2 regions of the Sporosarcina beigongshangi genome follow, and region 1 is predicted to be linked to the other one. Evidence: a T-box and tRNA genes for the amino acid it is inferred to sense, from the RefSeq annotation. Region 1 holds a T-box; the other holds one or more tRNA genes.

Evidence for each region. A T-box is a leader RNA that pairs with one kind of tRNA and senses whether it is charged. The one in region 1 lies ahead of metG (methionine--tRNA ligase), so its partner is inferred to be a tRNA-Met.
Region 2: it encodes a tRNA-Met, which carries the amino acid that the T-box ahead of metG (methionine--tRNA ligase) is inferred to sense. The anticodon was not compared.

What each region holds. Positions count from the first base shown of each region.
Region 1 covers NZ_JAWLIR010000028.1:33,748-39,975, forward strand. The annotation lists gene R2B77_RS12775 (cytochrome ubiquinol oxidase subunit I) at 108-1,454, shown strand; gene R2B77_RS12780 (cytochrome d ubiquinol oxidase subunit II) at 1,451-2,476, shown strand; gene cydS (cytochrome bd oxidase small subunit CydS) at 2,490-2,609, shown strand; T-box leader at 2,692-2,955, shown strand; gene metG (methionine--tRNA ligase) at 3,016-4,656, shown strand; gene rlmD (23S rRNA (uracil(1939)-C(5))-methyltransferase RlmD) at 4,716-6,083, shown strand.
Region 2 covers NZ_JAWLIR010000039.1:40,490-46,717, forward strand. The annotation lists gene R2B77_RS15200 (hypothetical protein) at 1-261, shown strand, start outside; gene R2B77_RS15205 (hypothetical protein) at 496-1,017, shown strand; gene yabP (sporulation protein YabP) at 1,500-1,796, shown strand; gene yabQ (spore cortex biosynthesis protein YabQ) at 1,793-2,260, shown strand; gene R2B77_RS15220 (septum formation initiator family protein) at 2,312-2,731, shown strand; gene R2B77_RS15225 (S1 domain-containing RNA-binding protein) at 2,987-3,415, shown strand; tRNA gene R2B77_RS15230 (tRNA-Met) at 3,554-3,627, opposite strand; gene R2B77_RS15235 (SpoIIE family protein phosphatase) at 3,822-6,221, shown strand.

The sequences.
Region 1 (6,228 bases):
ATAAAAAACAAGAAAAATGGTTGATGTGGCTTGCATTTATTATTGCGGGCATTATGACATTATCTATTTTCGGACGGATTTTTGGGAGCTGAAGGGAGGAAAACTAGATGGGAAATGAAGAATCGGTCTTTTTTTCACGTGTATTAACGGAAACGACCTTATCTTTTCACATTATTTATGCGACAATCGGCGTTGGAATCCCACTTATGATTATGATTGCCCAATGGGTTGGCATTAAAAAGAATGATGAACATTACATTTTACTGGCTAGGCGCTGGGCACGTGGTTTTGTTATTACGGTAGCTGTCGGTGTTGTCACTGGAACCGCTATCGGTTTGCAGTTATCTTTATTATGGCCAAATTTCATGGAGCTTGCAGGAAATGTGATTGCACTACCCTTGTTCATGGAAACATTCGCATTCTTTTTTGAAGCTATTTTTCTGGGCATTTATTTATATACATGGGATCGATTTGAGAATCAGAAAAAGCATTTACTCTTGTTGATTCCGGTAGCCATCGGAGCTTCATTCTCCGCAGTATTTATCACGATTGTCAATGCGTTTATGAACGCACCACAAGGATTTGATATCGTGAACGGGGAGCTTATTAATATTAACCCACTGCTAGCGATGTTCAATCCTGCGATGCCGACAAAAGTGGCGCATGTAGTTGTGACTTCATATATGACCGCTGCATTTGTGCTGGCATCGATTGCAGCATTCCGTTTGTTGAAGGGGTCAAATCATGAATACCATAAGAAAGCCCTTTATTTGACGATGAAGGTTGGTTTCGTGTTTGCCGTAGCAGCCGCGATTATTGGTGACTTCTCAGGGAAGTATTTAGCCGAATATCAGCCAGAGAAATTAGCCACCGCTGAATGGCATTTTGAAACAGAAGGCAATGCGCCGCTTATTCTCTATGGTGTGTTGGATGATGAAGAAGTGAAGTATGCGATCAAAATACCTTTCGCATTATCAATATTAGCTCATAATAATCCAACCGCAGAAGTGATTGGACTCGACCAATTTGCGGAAGAAGATACACCACCCTTGTACATCCATTATTTGTTCGACATCATGGTAACGATCGGTATCTGGATGACGGTGCTGTCTGGCGTGTTTTGGCTCGGTACACAACGTCGTTGGAAGATGGTGACAACGAAATGGTTCCGTTGGCTCATAGTATTTGGAGGACCGCTTTCTATCCTGGCGATTGAAGCAGGTTGGTGGATGGCGGAAGTTGGTAGGCAACCATGGATCCTACGGGGCATCATGCGCACACAGGACGCGGCAACAACGAGTGGGCAAGTAGATACGATGTTAGTGTTGTTCTCACTCCTCTATCTCGTTCTAGGGGTCGGCAGTGTCGTCGTCTTGCGGAGGATGTTCCGAAATAATCCGGTTGAACGTGAAATTGAAGATCGTCATACGGAGAAAGGTGGCGATATGTTATGACGCTCGAAATACTTGGAATTTCGGTGCTATGGACCTTTTTATTTGGCTATATCCTAGTAGGCGCGATTGACTTTGGAGCTGGATTCTTCAATGCCTATAGCTTACTGACGGGACGTCAACGTATTTTGACGAATATTATCCAGCGCTACTTATCGCCTGTTTGGGAAGTGACGAATGTTTTCCTCGTGTTTTTCTTTGTAGGGATTATCGGTTTTTTCCCGAAAACGGCATTTTATTACGGGACGACATTGCTTGTGCCTGTTAGTATAGGTGTGATTTTGCTGGCGATTCGGGGCTCCTATTATGCCTTTGAAACATATGGGGCACGTGGTCATAAAGGCTATTCCTTCATGTATGGCATTGCGGGTTTACTCATTCCAGCTTCGCTATCTATTGTGTTGACGATTTCAGAAGGCGGTTTTGTTGAAATGGTAGATGGCAATCCCGTGCTCGATTATTGGGTGCTGTTTACAAGTCCATTGACCTGGGCGATTGTTGTGCTGAGCATTGCTGCGACACTTTATATATCAGCCGTGTTTTTAACATGGTACGCCAATAAAGCACGTGATGTAGAAGCGACAAAGCTACTGCGCAAATATGCGCTCATTTGGGCATTGCCAACGATGATCACAGCAGGCGGCATCATTGTTGAGCTAAGAAACCACAACCCAGAGCATTATAGCAATATCCAAACTTTCTGGCCGATGTTCTTAGTATCATTTCTAATGTTTGTCGGAACGGTTTGGCTGCTATGGAAACGCAGTAAGTACGGGTTGGCGTTCCTATTGCTTATCGGGCAATTCGCCTTTGCCTTCTATGGCTATGGCGCATCTCACTATCCGTATTTGTTGTACCCATACTTGACGATTTACGACAGCTTCACGAACCCAGCGATGGCGATTTCGCTAATCGTCGTGTTCATCATGGGACTTGGGCTACTAATCCCTTCATTGTATTTGCTCATGCGCCTGTTCTTGTTTGATAAAGATTATGTTCGTGGAAAGGGCAATTACCATGCATAAGGAGGGATAGTTGATGACACATTTTCTAATGTTTTACGCACCATTCATCGTTCTTATTGGTGGGCTTGTTGTCGCCTTTGTCGTTGCTCCAATGGACAGTGCAGTGAGGAAGCGGATTGAGGAAGCGGATTGAGGAAGAAAAGTGATGGATAGAAAAAATCGCATTGAATCCCCTTGCATTCTTTAAGGAAGTTCATTACTATGAATAGAAATAACTAAAAGCGATGAAGAGGAAAAGTAAAATGAGGATGTCTTATAGAGAGCTTCTGTCGGTGGAAATGAAGCGGTCGAATCGTTTGAACATGATCTCTGAGCTGCGTACTGAACGTGTTTACACTAGTAGGCTACGACAAGATTTGACACTTGTTACAAATGTCAAAGTATATAGGCCGTTTCAAGCCTTGTACTTTTGGAGGCAAACAATGTGAGTTGTTTGCGTAACTAAGGTGGTACCACGAGTTTTAAACCTCGTCCTTATCGATTTATTCGATGAGGGCGAGGTTTTTTGCATTTATTTATTAGAAAAAGGAGAGGTTAACATGAGTATTTTTATTGGAGGAGCATGGCCTTATGCCAACGGTTCGTTGCATTTAGGGCATATTGCAGCATTATTACCAGGTGATATTTTGGCGCGTTATTATCGGTTAAAGGGTGACAAGGTATTGTATGTATCGGGTAGTGATTGCAACGGGACGCCTATTTCAATCCGTGCAGATCAAGAAGGTGTGACCGTAAAAGAAGTAGCAGATCGATTTCATAATGAGTTTATCGCCTGTTTTACTAAACTAGGCTTCACCTATGATTTATACACAAGAACGGATAGTCCGCACCATCATCAAACTGTGCAAAAAATATTTTTAACATTGCTGGAAAATGGATTTTTATATAAAAAAGAAATCGAGCAAATGTATTGTCAGCATGACCAAAAGTTTCTTCCAGACCGCTATGTAGAAGGGGAATGTCCGAACTGTGGCGCGAAATCACGGGGAGATCAATGCGATAATTGTTCATCGATTTTAGATCCCTTAGATTTGATCAAACCCGTATGTAAACTATGCGGCAATAGGCCAGTAAAGAAAATAACGGAGCATTTTTATTTTGAATTAAGTCAGTTCCAACAAGAACTTGAAGCCGTTGTAGAGACTGCCAATGTTAATAAAGCGTGGCGGGATAATGCCATACAATTATCTAAACGCTATTTGAAAGAGGGGCTACAAGATCGTGCAGTTTCTAGAGATATCGGAAATGGTGTCAATATCCCAGTCAAAGGTTTCGAGGATAAAAAAGTTTATGTGTGGATTGAAGCCGTTTCAGGCTATTACTCAGCAAGTATTGAGTGGGCGGCTCAAACAGGAAATGATGTCAACGAATTTTGGAATGAAGACACGATTTCTTACTACGTCCATGGTAAGGATAATATCCCATTTCACTCCATCATTTGGCCGGCAATCTTGTTAGGCATTAAAAATCCAGCATTGCCTACCCATATCGTCTCCAATGAATATTTGACGCTCGAAAAAAAGAAGTTATCGACCAGCAATAACTGGGCAGTATGGGTTCCGTACATTTTAGAGCATTACCATGTAGATTCCATTCGTTACTTTTTAACAACGAATGCACCTGAAAATCGTGATACTGATTTTTCATGGAGAGAATTTATTTCTAGTCATAATGCCGAGCTTCTTGGTGCGTACGGCAATTTTATTAACCGGACATTGAAATTTTTAGAGAAGTCATATGGAGGAGAGAATACAAAGGGAGAAATAAACGAAACCATTGAAGAGAATGTTAACAAGTTATACGCCCGTGTTGGTCAGTTAATCGAGGAAGGGCATTTTAAACAGGCGTTGGATGAAATCTTTGAATTGATTCGCGCTGCCAATAAATATTTTGACCACGAGCAACCGTGGAAACAGCTGACGGAGGATAAAGCAGCTTGTGATAATACATTACTGACATGTGTTCATATCATCGCCAATATCGCTCAGTTGCTGTCGCCATTTCTGCCTACTTCAAGTGATGAAGTGAAGGCTATGTTGAACTTACAGGATTTCAAGTGGCAAGTTATTAAGAAAAAATCCTATCAGTTTTCAAAGGTAGAGCCGTTGTTTGAGCGTATTGATACGGCTAAAATCGGAGAAGAGTTGGCTAAATTAGAGGCGCAAAGCAATTCGCTTTAGAAATAGCTAAACCTGATTCTATGGTAAACTAAAGACATCTGAAATGTGGAGGAAAAATAATGTCTTTTAGTGTAAATCGAAATGAGAAATTGAATGTCTTTGTCGAGGATTTAACGCATGACGGCTCGGGCGTTGCGAAAGTAGACGGCTATCCGTTGTTCATCCCCGGTGCGTTACCTGGTGAAGAAGTGTCAATCCAAGTGGGCAAAACGTTGAAAAATTATGGCTTTGCACGATTATTAAAGGTGACGAAAGCATCACCAGATCGCGTTGAGCCACCTTGTCATGTATTTTCAGAATGCGGCGGCTGTCAAATGCAGCATTTGTCCTATGAGGGACAGCTCGTACAAAAACGGAAAACCGTGCGTGACGTGATGGATCGCGTTGCGAAGCTGCCACATGTGCCTGTTCATCCTGTCAAAGGAATGGACGATCCATGGCGCTACCGCAATAAATCACAAATCCCTTTCAGTGAGCGCGATGGTAAAGTCGTTTCCGGCTTTTACAAATCACGCACACATCACATCGTCGACACAGATATCTGTCTCATCCAAAGTCACGAGGCAGATGACCTGATGGCTATGTTGAAATATGAACTCCATATGATGGGCATTGACGCCTATGATGAAAGAACTCATCTGGGGATGCTTCGGCATTTAATTGTCCGTAAAGGGCGTACAACAGGCGAAGTAATGGTTGTTTTAGTGACGCGCAAAAAGAAATTCACGCAAAAAGACGCGGCTATTGAATTGATTAAACGTGTTATTCCAGGCGTGACGTCCATTATGCAAAACGTCAATGATCAAAAAACTAACGTCATTTTCGGTGATGAAACGATTTTATTGCACGGCAAATCAGTCATCGTCGACTCCATCGGCAACATCGATTTCGAAATATCCGCTCGTTCTTTCTATCAAGTGAATCCAGAACAAACGGAAGTCCTTTACGGACAGGCACTAGAATACGCACAATTGACAGGAAACGAATCCGTCATTGATGCCTATTGCGGTATCGGCACAATCTCCTTGTTCATCGCGCAAAAAGCGAAGGAAGTATATGGCGTTGAAATTGTCCCTGAAGCAATCAAAGATGCTAGACGCAATGCGGAATTGAATGATATCACCAATGCCTATTTCGAAGCGGGTGCAGCAGAAGCCGTCATTCCGAAATGGTATGCAGACGGCAAGCGATTCGACGTATTAGTCGTCGATCCACCACGCAAAGGCTGTGACGAAGAGCTGTTGAATACGATTTTGGAATATAAGCCGAAGCGTGTGGTTTATGTTTCGTGTAATCCAGGGACGCTTGCGCGAGATTTACGTATTCTTGAAGATGGCGGCTATCGCACGCAGGAAGTGCAGCCTGTGGATATGTTCCCGCATTCGAGTCATGTTGAAGTTGTTTGCTACATGGATTATGAGGGCTAGTTAAAACGCCCAATCTACAAAATTTCGAAGTTTCGGGTGCCTGTCACACACATACAATCATGAAAGTTCAAACAAACATGCTAGTTTAAACTTACGAATTTAACGTGTTTGTTTAAGTGACTGGAACCAATAAATTACGAGGAGG
Region 2 (6,228 bases), on a different contig from region 1:
AACTATACAGATACAGCCCGAAAATGCACGGTTTCTACAGTCATTTCATATTTGATTAGTGCTGCAACAAATGAATGGAAGAGCCTCCGTCACGCAGCCGATGTGGGTCCAAGTATAGGACTTATTTCTGTGGATCATTCATCACTGTCAAAGCATATGAAAACGTTAGATTACGCGATTATGAAACGTATTTTCGAAGTCATTGTTTGCGGCTATGATTGCCTATGTTTTACTGAAATTTATTCATGTACAAGGAAGTAAGGTAAAGCACATAAAACCCTTATCATTTGCAGGTTTTACACGCATGTTTCTTTGTGATGAGCTGCCAATTGAGTGGCGTATTAGTTTGAATGAAACCATAGATTTTCAATGGAGGATAAATCAATTGAACACTGTATAATTTTGGTTAATCAACACGCGTGATAAATTTACATAGTTTCCGATTGTGTGTGGATCACGATTGGCCGACTAGACACTGGACGAACTCGAAGCGTTTTGGCAATTAGCAAAGCAAGTGTGCATATAGACCTGTTTACGGTCACAGAACACACATATATCGAAAAGGATTTCATGAAAGTCCTCTTCGATCCAAACAATAAATTAGAGAAATTCAAACAAAACCAGAATCTGAAATTATCCGATAATGAGTTTCAGGATGCTGTCGACGATGTTGCATGGTTCCTTTTTCAATATAAGAAATCGTCTGCTCGGGGCAATGATATTTGGTTAGTAAGTATGCTCCACCATGTCATGACGCATTTATCAAGAGTGTTACTTCACAGGTACAATCCGGACAGGGCACAATTGGGAATGAAAACAATTGAGACATCACTTCCAGAAGGCGTCGTCCGTGTCATTAATCAGGTCTTTAAGAATATGACACCCCAAAAACATAAACATGCAGCTCAGCTTATATGTGAACTGTTGTCCAATGAAACTGAATGGGTTTTATCTTGCGTTGCAGACCCAGTTAAAATTAAACCATTGTGGGAACGAATGGTCTCTTCCTTCTGCTAAAACAAAACTACCCCTATTAATTGGATTTTTTTTAGATGAAGATGTTCAATCATAGCCCTGAAAGCGTCATGGTAAGATACCTTGATATTATCCAGGATGACATGGATGTAGCACATTTATTGTTACGATGTTGATTTTCGGTTTTGAGAGAGGGGCTGGTAGCATTTGTAAAGCTGCAATTTTGGTTGCTGAAGCCTTCCCTATCTACTAGTGTTTCCATTTGTGATTTTAAAAAAGTAAAGAAGGAATACATCGTACAAAGTGCCAGAGTCCCCGAAATTACATCTTCGGGGACTTACACTCTTTATAGAAAGCCCTCTATTCTTTATTTTCCAATCTCTTCTCTCGGGTATATTAAACAAGTAAAAAGTTCATCAATCGATATGAACTTAACCAACATGACAGAGAAATTCTCCTGTCATGTTTTTTTAGTCCTTAGCATAAGATGACTGTGAACATACAAGCGAAGGGGGAAGCATCATATGCAATTCCAGACGGACAGTCCTACGTACACAATCCCATCAGGTGATCATGTTGTGACAATGCGCAACAGAAAGAGGATGGATCTCACATCAGTAAAATCAATCGATCGCTTCGATCAAGAAGAATTTTTGATTCGGACATCGCAAGGATTGCTGCAAATACGCGGAGAGGAACTGCGCATCGTCCATCTCGATGTCGATAAAGGACTTCTCACATTGGAAGGCACGGTTGCCACCATCCAATATGACGAAGAAGAAGCAGGTTCGCGGAACTTCCTCCATAAATTGTTTGGATGAGTCTATCCGTTCAGTTTCTTAGTCTACTTGCAATGATTGGGACAGGTATTGTTGCCGGGGCATTCATGGATATGATTGGGACTGGAACTGCGCATGCCGGAAAGAAGTCATTCATTAGAAGGCGTGCGGTATGGTTTGAGGTCATTGGCTGGTTTGTTGTCGGATGCGGGACATTTTATGTCCTTTTTCTTGTTCGGGACGGGGCATGGCGAATGTATGACCCGTTTGCGCAGATTAGTGGACTGCTATTGTATGCTAGTTTATTTTATAAGCCATGCCGTTTGCTCGGGAGAATCATCTTGATGATTTTCATCAAACCGTTATGGTTCATTATTCGGTTGGTTATGTCGATTATCCAGCAAGTCTTTCGTATGATAATTAAGATTGTCGTGTTTCTTTTCACCCCATTCGTGAAGCTATTCCGCATCATTTCGAGAAACCTCTTTAATAAGAGGAAGAAATGATATATAATCGATAGACTAACGATGGTGATGTGATGAGAGGACGTGCGGGACTTGGAACAAAAGCAGCAGAGAAAATCGCCGGCAACGGTTGCAACGATTCAAACTGAATATGTCCGTTCCCTGCAACAGAAAGAAAATCGAAAAAATGCAAGGAAAGTAAGGTTATATCGCAGGTTGACGGTGTTTGCCATTATCGTAGCTGTTACCTTTGGCGGTTTAATACAAATGCAAATCAAACAAAAGCAGGTTTTGGCGGTAAAGGAGCAGCAGCGGAAGGATGTGCTTGCGCAGCTTGAAGTCGTACAAGAAGAACAAGAAATGTTGAAAAGGCAGCTTGTTAAATTGGATGACGATAATTATATTGCAAAGCTTGCGCGGAAAGAATACTTTTTGTCTGAAAATAATGAGATTATTTTCTCCGTGCCAGAAAATAAGAAGAAAAACGATAAAAAAGACGACGGAAAAGAGTAGTCTTATTGACACTCTTTTTTTGTTGGCTATAATAAGAGTAGGGATTCTGTATTTTTTACTTGAATCAGCAGAAATCCCCTGCTGATTCACGTTAAGCCTCCGGCGGATGTCAGGGATTTTTAGGGGAGTTAATTGTGCGAGCACAATTAAAAATCCCGACGCAATTACACCGAGGCGTAATTGACAGAATCATTAATACGGTTGCAAGGCTCCTAAAAGGAGCCCGCTTAAATTCTAAGGAGGAGCATTTTTTTTATGTCAATTGAAGTAGGCAGCAAGTTACAGGGGAAAATAACAGGAATCACAAACTTCGGAGCATTTGTTGAGCTACCGACGGGTGCGACAGGTCTTGTCCATATTAGTGAAGTGGCAGACAACTATGTCAAAGACATTAACGAACATTTAAAAGTAGGCGACATGGTTGAAGTGAAAGTGATGAATGTAGGAACAGACGGTAAAATTGGGTTATCGATTCGTAAAGCGAAGCCTGAGTCTGAGCAACGTCCAGAACGTCCGCAACGCCCTCAACGTCCTCGCCAAGGTGGTCGTCCTAGCCCGGTGGATCGTCCAGAGAATTTTGAAACGAAAATGGCAAAGTTCATGAAGGATAGTGAAGAACGCCTCTCGACTTTGAAGAGAGCGACAGAATCGAAACGCGGTGGCCGCGGCGCAAGAAGAGGGTAACTTGCTAGCTGTTTCAATTCAATAAAAAATATATGTCATATACAAAAGCGACAGACAATGGGGAAATCCCGATGTCTGTCGCTTTTTTAGATATGAAGCCGATGTCTAGCTCCAACAAGCACTATGCTTACTTCAGTATGGCGGCAGAGGGGATCGAACCCCCGACCTTACGGGTATGAACCGTACGCTCTAGCCAGCTGAGCTACGCCGCCGTGATTGTATCTTCTTCCAGAACAACAATATTTATATTACATGCGAACTATCATAGTGTCAAGCTATCGTAGGAAAAAAGAAAAATAGTTCGTAACGAGTCGAAACATTTTGTTTTGTAGTCGTCACGAACAGACAATTTCCCGCCGTTTCCCTATGTATACTGGGAGCATAGTAGACATAGGGGGAATGGGAAATGAAATTGATAGACAGCGTGACACGTCCGGTAGGTCAGCCAATTCGTATGTATATCGGAATGTTTAAGAAGCACAAAATTGACATGCTCGTTGCAACCTTATTTTTGTTTGGCACCTTTTTCTTGTCGCAAGCTGTGTTATTTGACGCAGCGGTGCCCTTTTTCCTTCCTGTCTGGGCTCTAGCACGAGCACGCTTTAAAAAATACCTCGTGTGGGTTTTTGTTGGAGGGATGGTAGGGAGTGCTTTTTTAGGTGTAGGACAGGCAGTTATTCAGCTACTGTTACTTGCCCTTTTCAATACAGTTGTCAGATACCCGTTCTTCCGAAAATCAGTGCCATTAACCGTAGCTGGCTGTATCATCCTAGTGCAAGTATCATGGCAATTTGTCATGTATGTAGGGCAGCCGCCTATCAACATCCAATTATCTATCGGTTTTGAGGCAATACTAGCATTAATCATGACTTTTTTTCTATTTATCGCATTTCCGCCCGTGGATCGAATCTTTTTTGGCAAGTGGACGCCGGAACGCCTCGCCGCTGCTTGTCTAGTTGGGGCGATGGCGACTACGGGGATGAGTGGACTTATGCTGGGCTATGTATCAGTGGCTGGAACACTTATTCATCTCACGATTTTGCTTTCTGCGTTAATAGGGGGGCTACCATTTGCAACAACGATTGCGATGATTATCGCCGCGATTATTGGAGTAGCAGAGTTATCATTTACCGGTATGATGGCTGTATATGGGATGACAGGCTTTGTCGCAGGTACGCTCAGTCGTTTTGGAAAAATTGGGATTGTAATAGGGGGAGCGTCTGTATCGCTCTTTTTCCTTCTATATGATTTGACATTGCCGTTAGATAGCTCGCATTTTGTCACAATCGGTATTGCGACGCTTCTCTTTTTATTGATTCCATCGCAAAAGCTAGGGGCTATTCGCAGTGTCTTCTATCCAGAAAAACAGGAGTCCACAGAAAAACGTCAAAAATGGTTGGCGGAACGTTTGGATGAACAATTGGTGGATTTCCAGCAGTTCTCCGAATTCATGTCAACGCTTGTTGGCGGACGATTTTCCTCCAGGGGGAATCAGGAAGAACCGATTCCCCAAGTAATCCCTAAAACGTGTGCGTCTTGTTTTCGTTATGCAAAATGCTGGGAATCGGCGGATGAAGATATGGCCAGGCTATTGTATGAATGGGAATCGACGTACTCTCCGACAAAAAAAGCCTCGCGTCATCGCGTTGAAGATAAGATAAAGTATAAATGTATTCGGTTTAACGGACTTGTAACAGAATTGGAGGAGCAGGCGACAACTCGTCTATTGACAGGCCAGCTTCAGCATGGTCGAAAAATGCTAGCGCTTCAATTGCGGGATATGAGCACGCATTTGGATAAGATTATGAATGAAGTGAAAGAGGATTTATCTGTGTACAAGCCTGCGGAAGATGAGCTTGCCAAGCGACTTCAAGAGAAAAACATTGAGTATTTTCAAATAGATATTTTATCGGGGGAACGAGGAGCACGTCGTATTGTTTGTTGCATCCCAGAAAAAAGGTCGGATTTTGAAACGGATACGACTGTGGCGGAACGACTTATTTTACCTGTTCTTGAAGAAATGTACGACGAGCCGTTTCAAGTCGCAAAGTCGATTGTGCAGCAGCAACCATTCCCGCATATTCAACTAACATTTGGTTCAGCCGTCCGCTTCGCACTCGATTACGGAATTGTCGCGACAGCGGGGAGTGAGTCGTTTCAAGCGGGAGATGCCTATGAGGTGTTTCCGATTCATGACGGACTTACGGCCGTTTTGCTGTCGGATGGCATGGGTCAGGATTTGAACGCTTATCGGGAGAGTCGTAAGGTAATCCGGTTAATGCGAGAATGCTTGGACCGTAAAATGGATCCAGAAACGGCGATGCATACGCTACATTATATGATGTCATTGAATGGATTGGATGATATGTATGCAACGCTTGACTTGGCGTTGATTGATTTGCAGGATGGTCGGCTTTGGTCGTGGAAGGCGGGTTCTATGAGCACGTATATTAAGCGCGGAGATGACTTTTTAAGATTGGATAGCGAGTCTGTCCCTGTCGGATTTCTCCCGTCCTTTTCTGTTGAAGCGAAAAATGAACAATTGAAGGCGGGGGATATTATTTTAATGATGACGGATGGAATGTTTAATGGGGAGGTAGCACTTGAGAAGCAAGAGAGAATTTTGTATGGCACGCTCGACAAATACGAAGAGTTCGATTGTGATAAAATCGCGGATCGCATTGTCAGTGAAATGGAGCGTAAGTTTGGAGTGGTGGCAGATGATCGAACAGTATTAGTGATGAAGATTGACCATGTCCTTCCGAAGTGGTCCAGCTTCACGCCTTACTCACAAATTATTTCTTGAAAAGTAA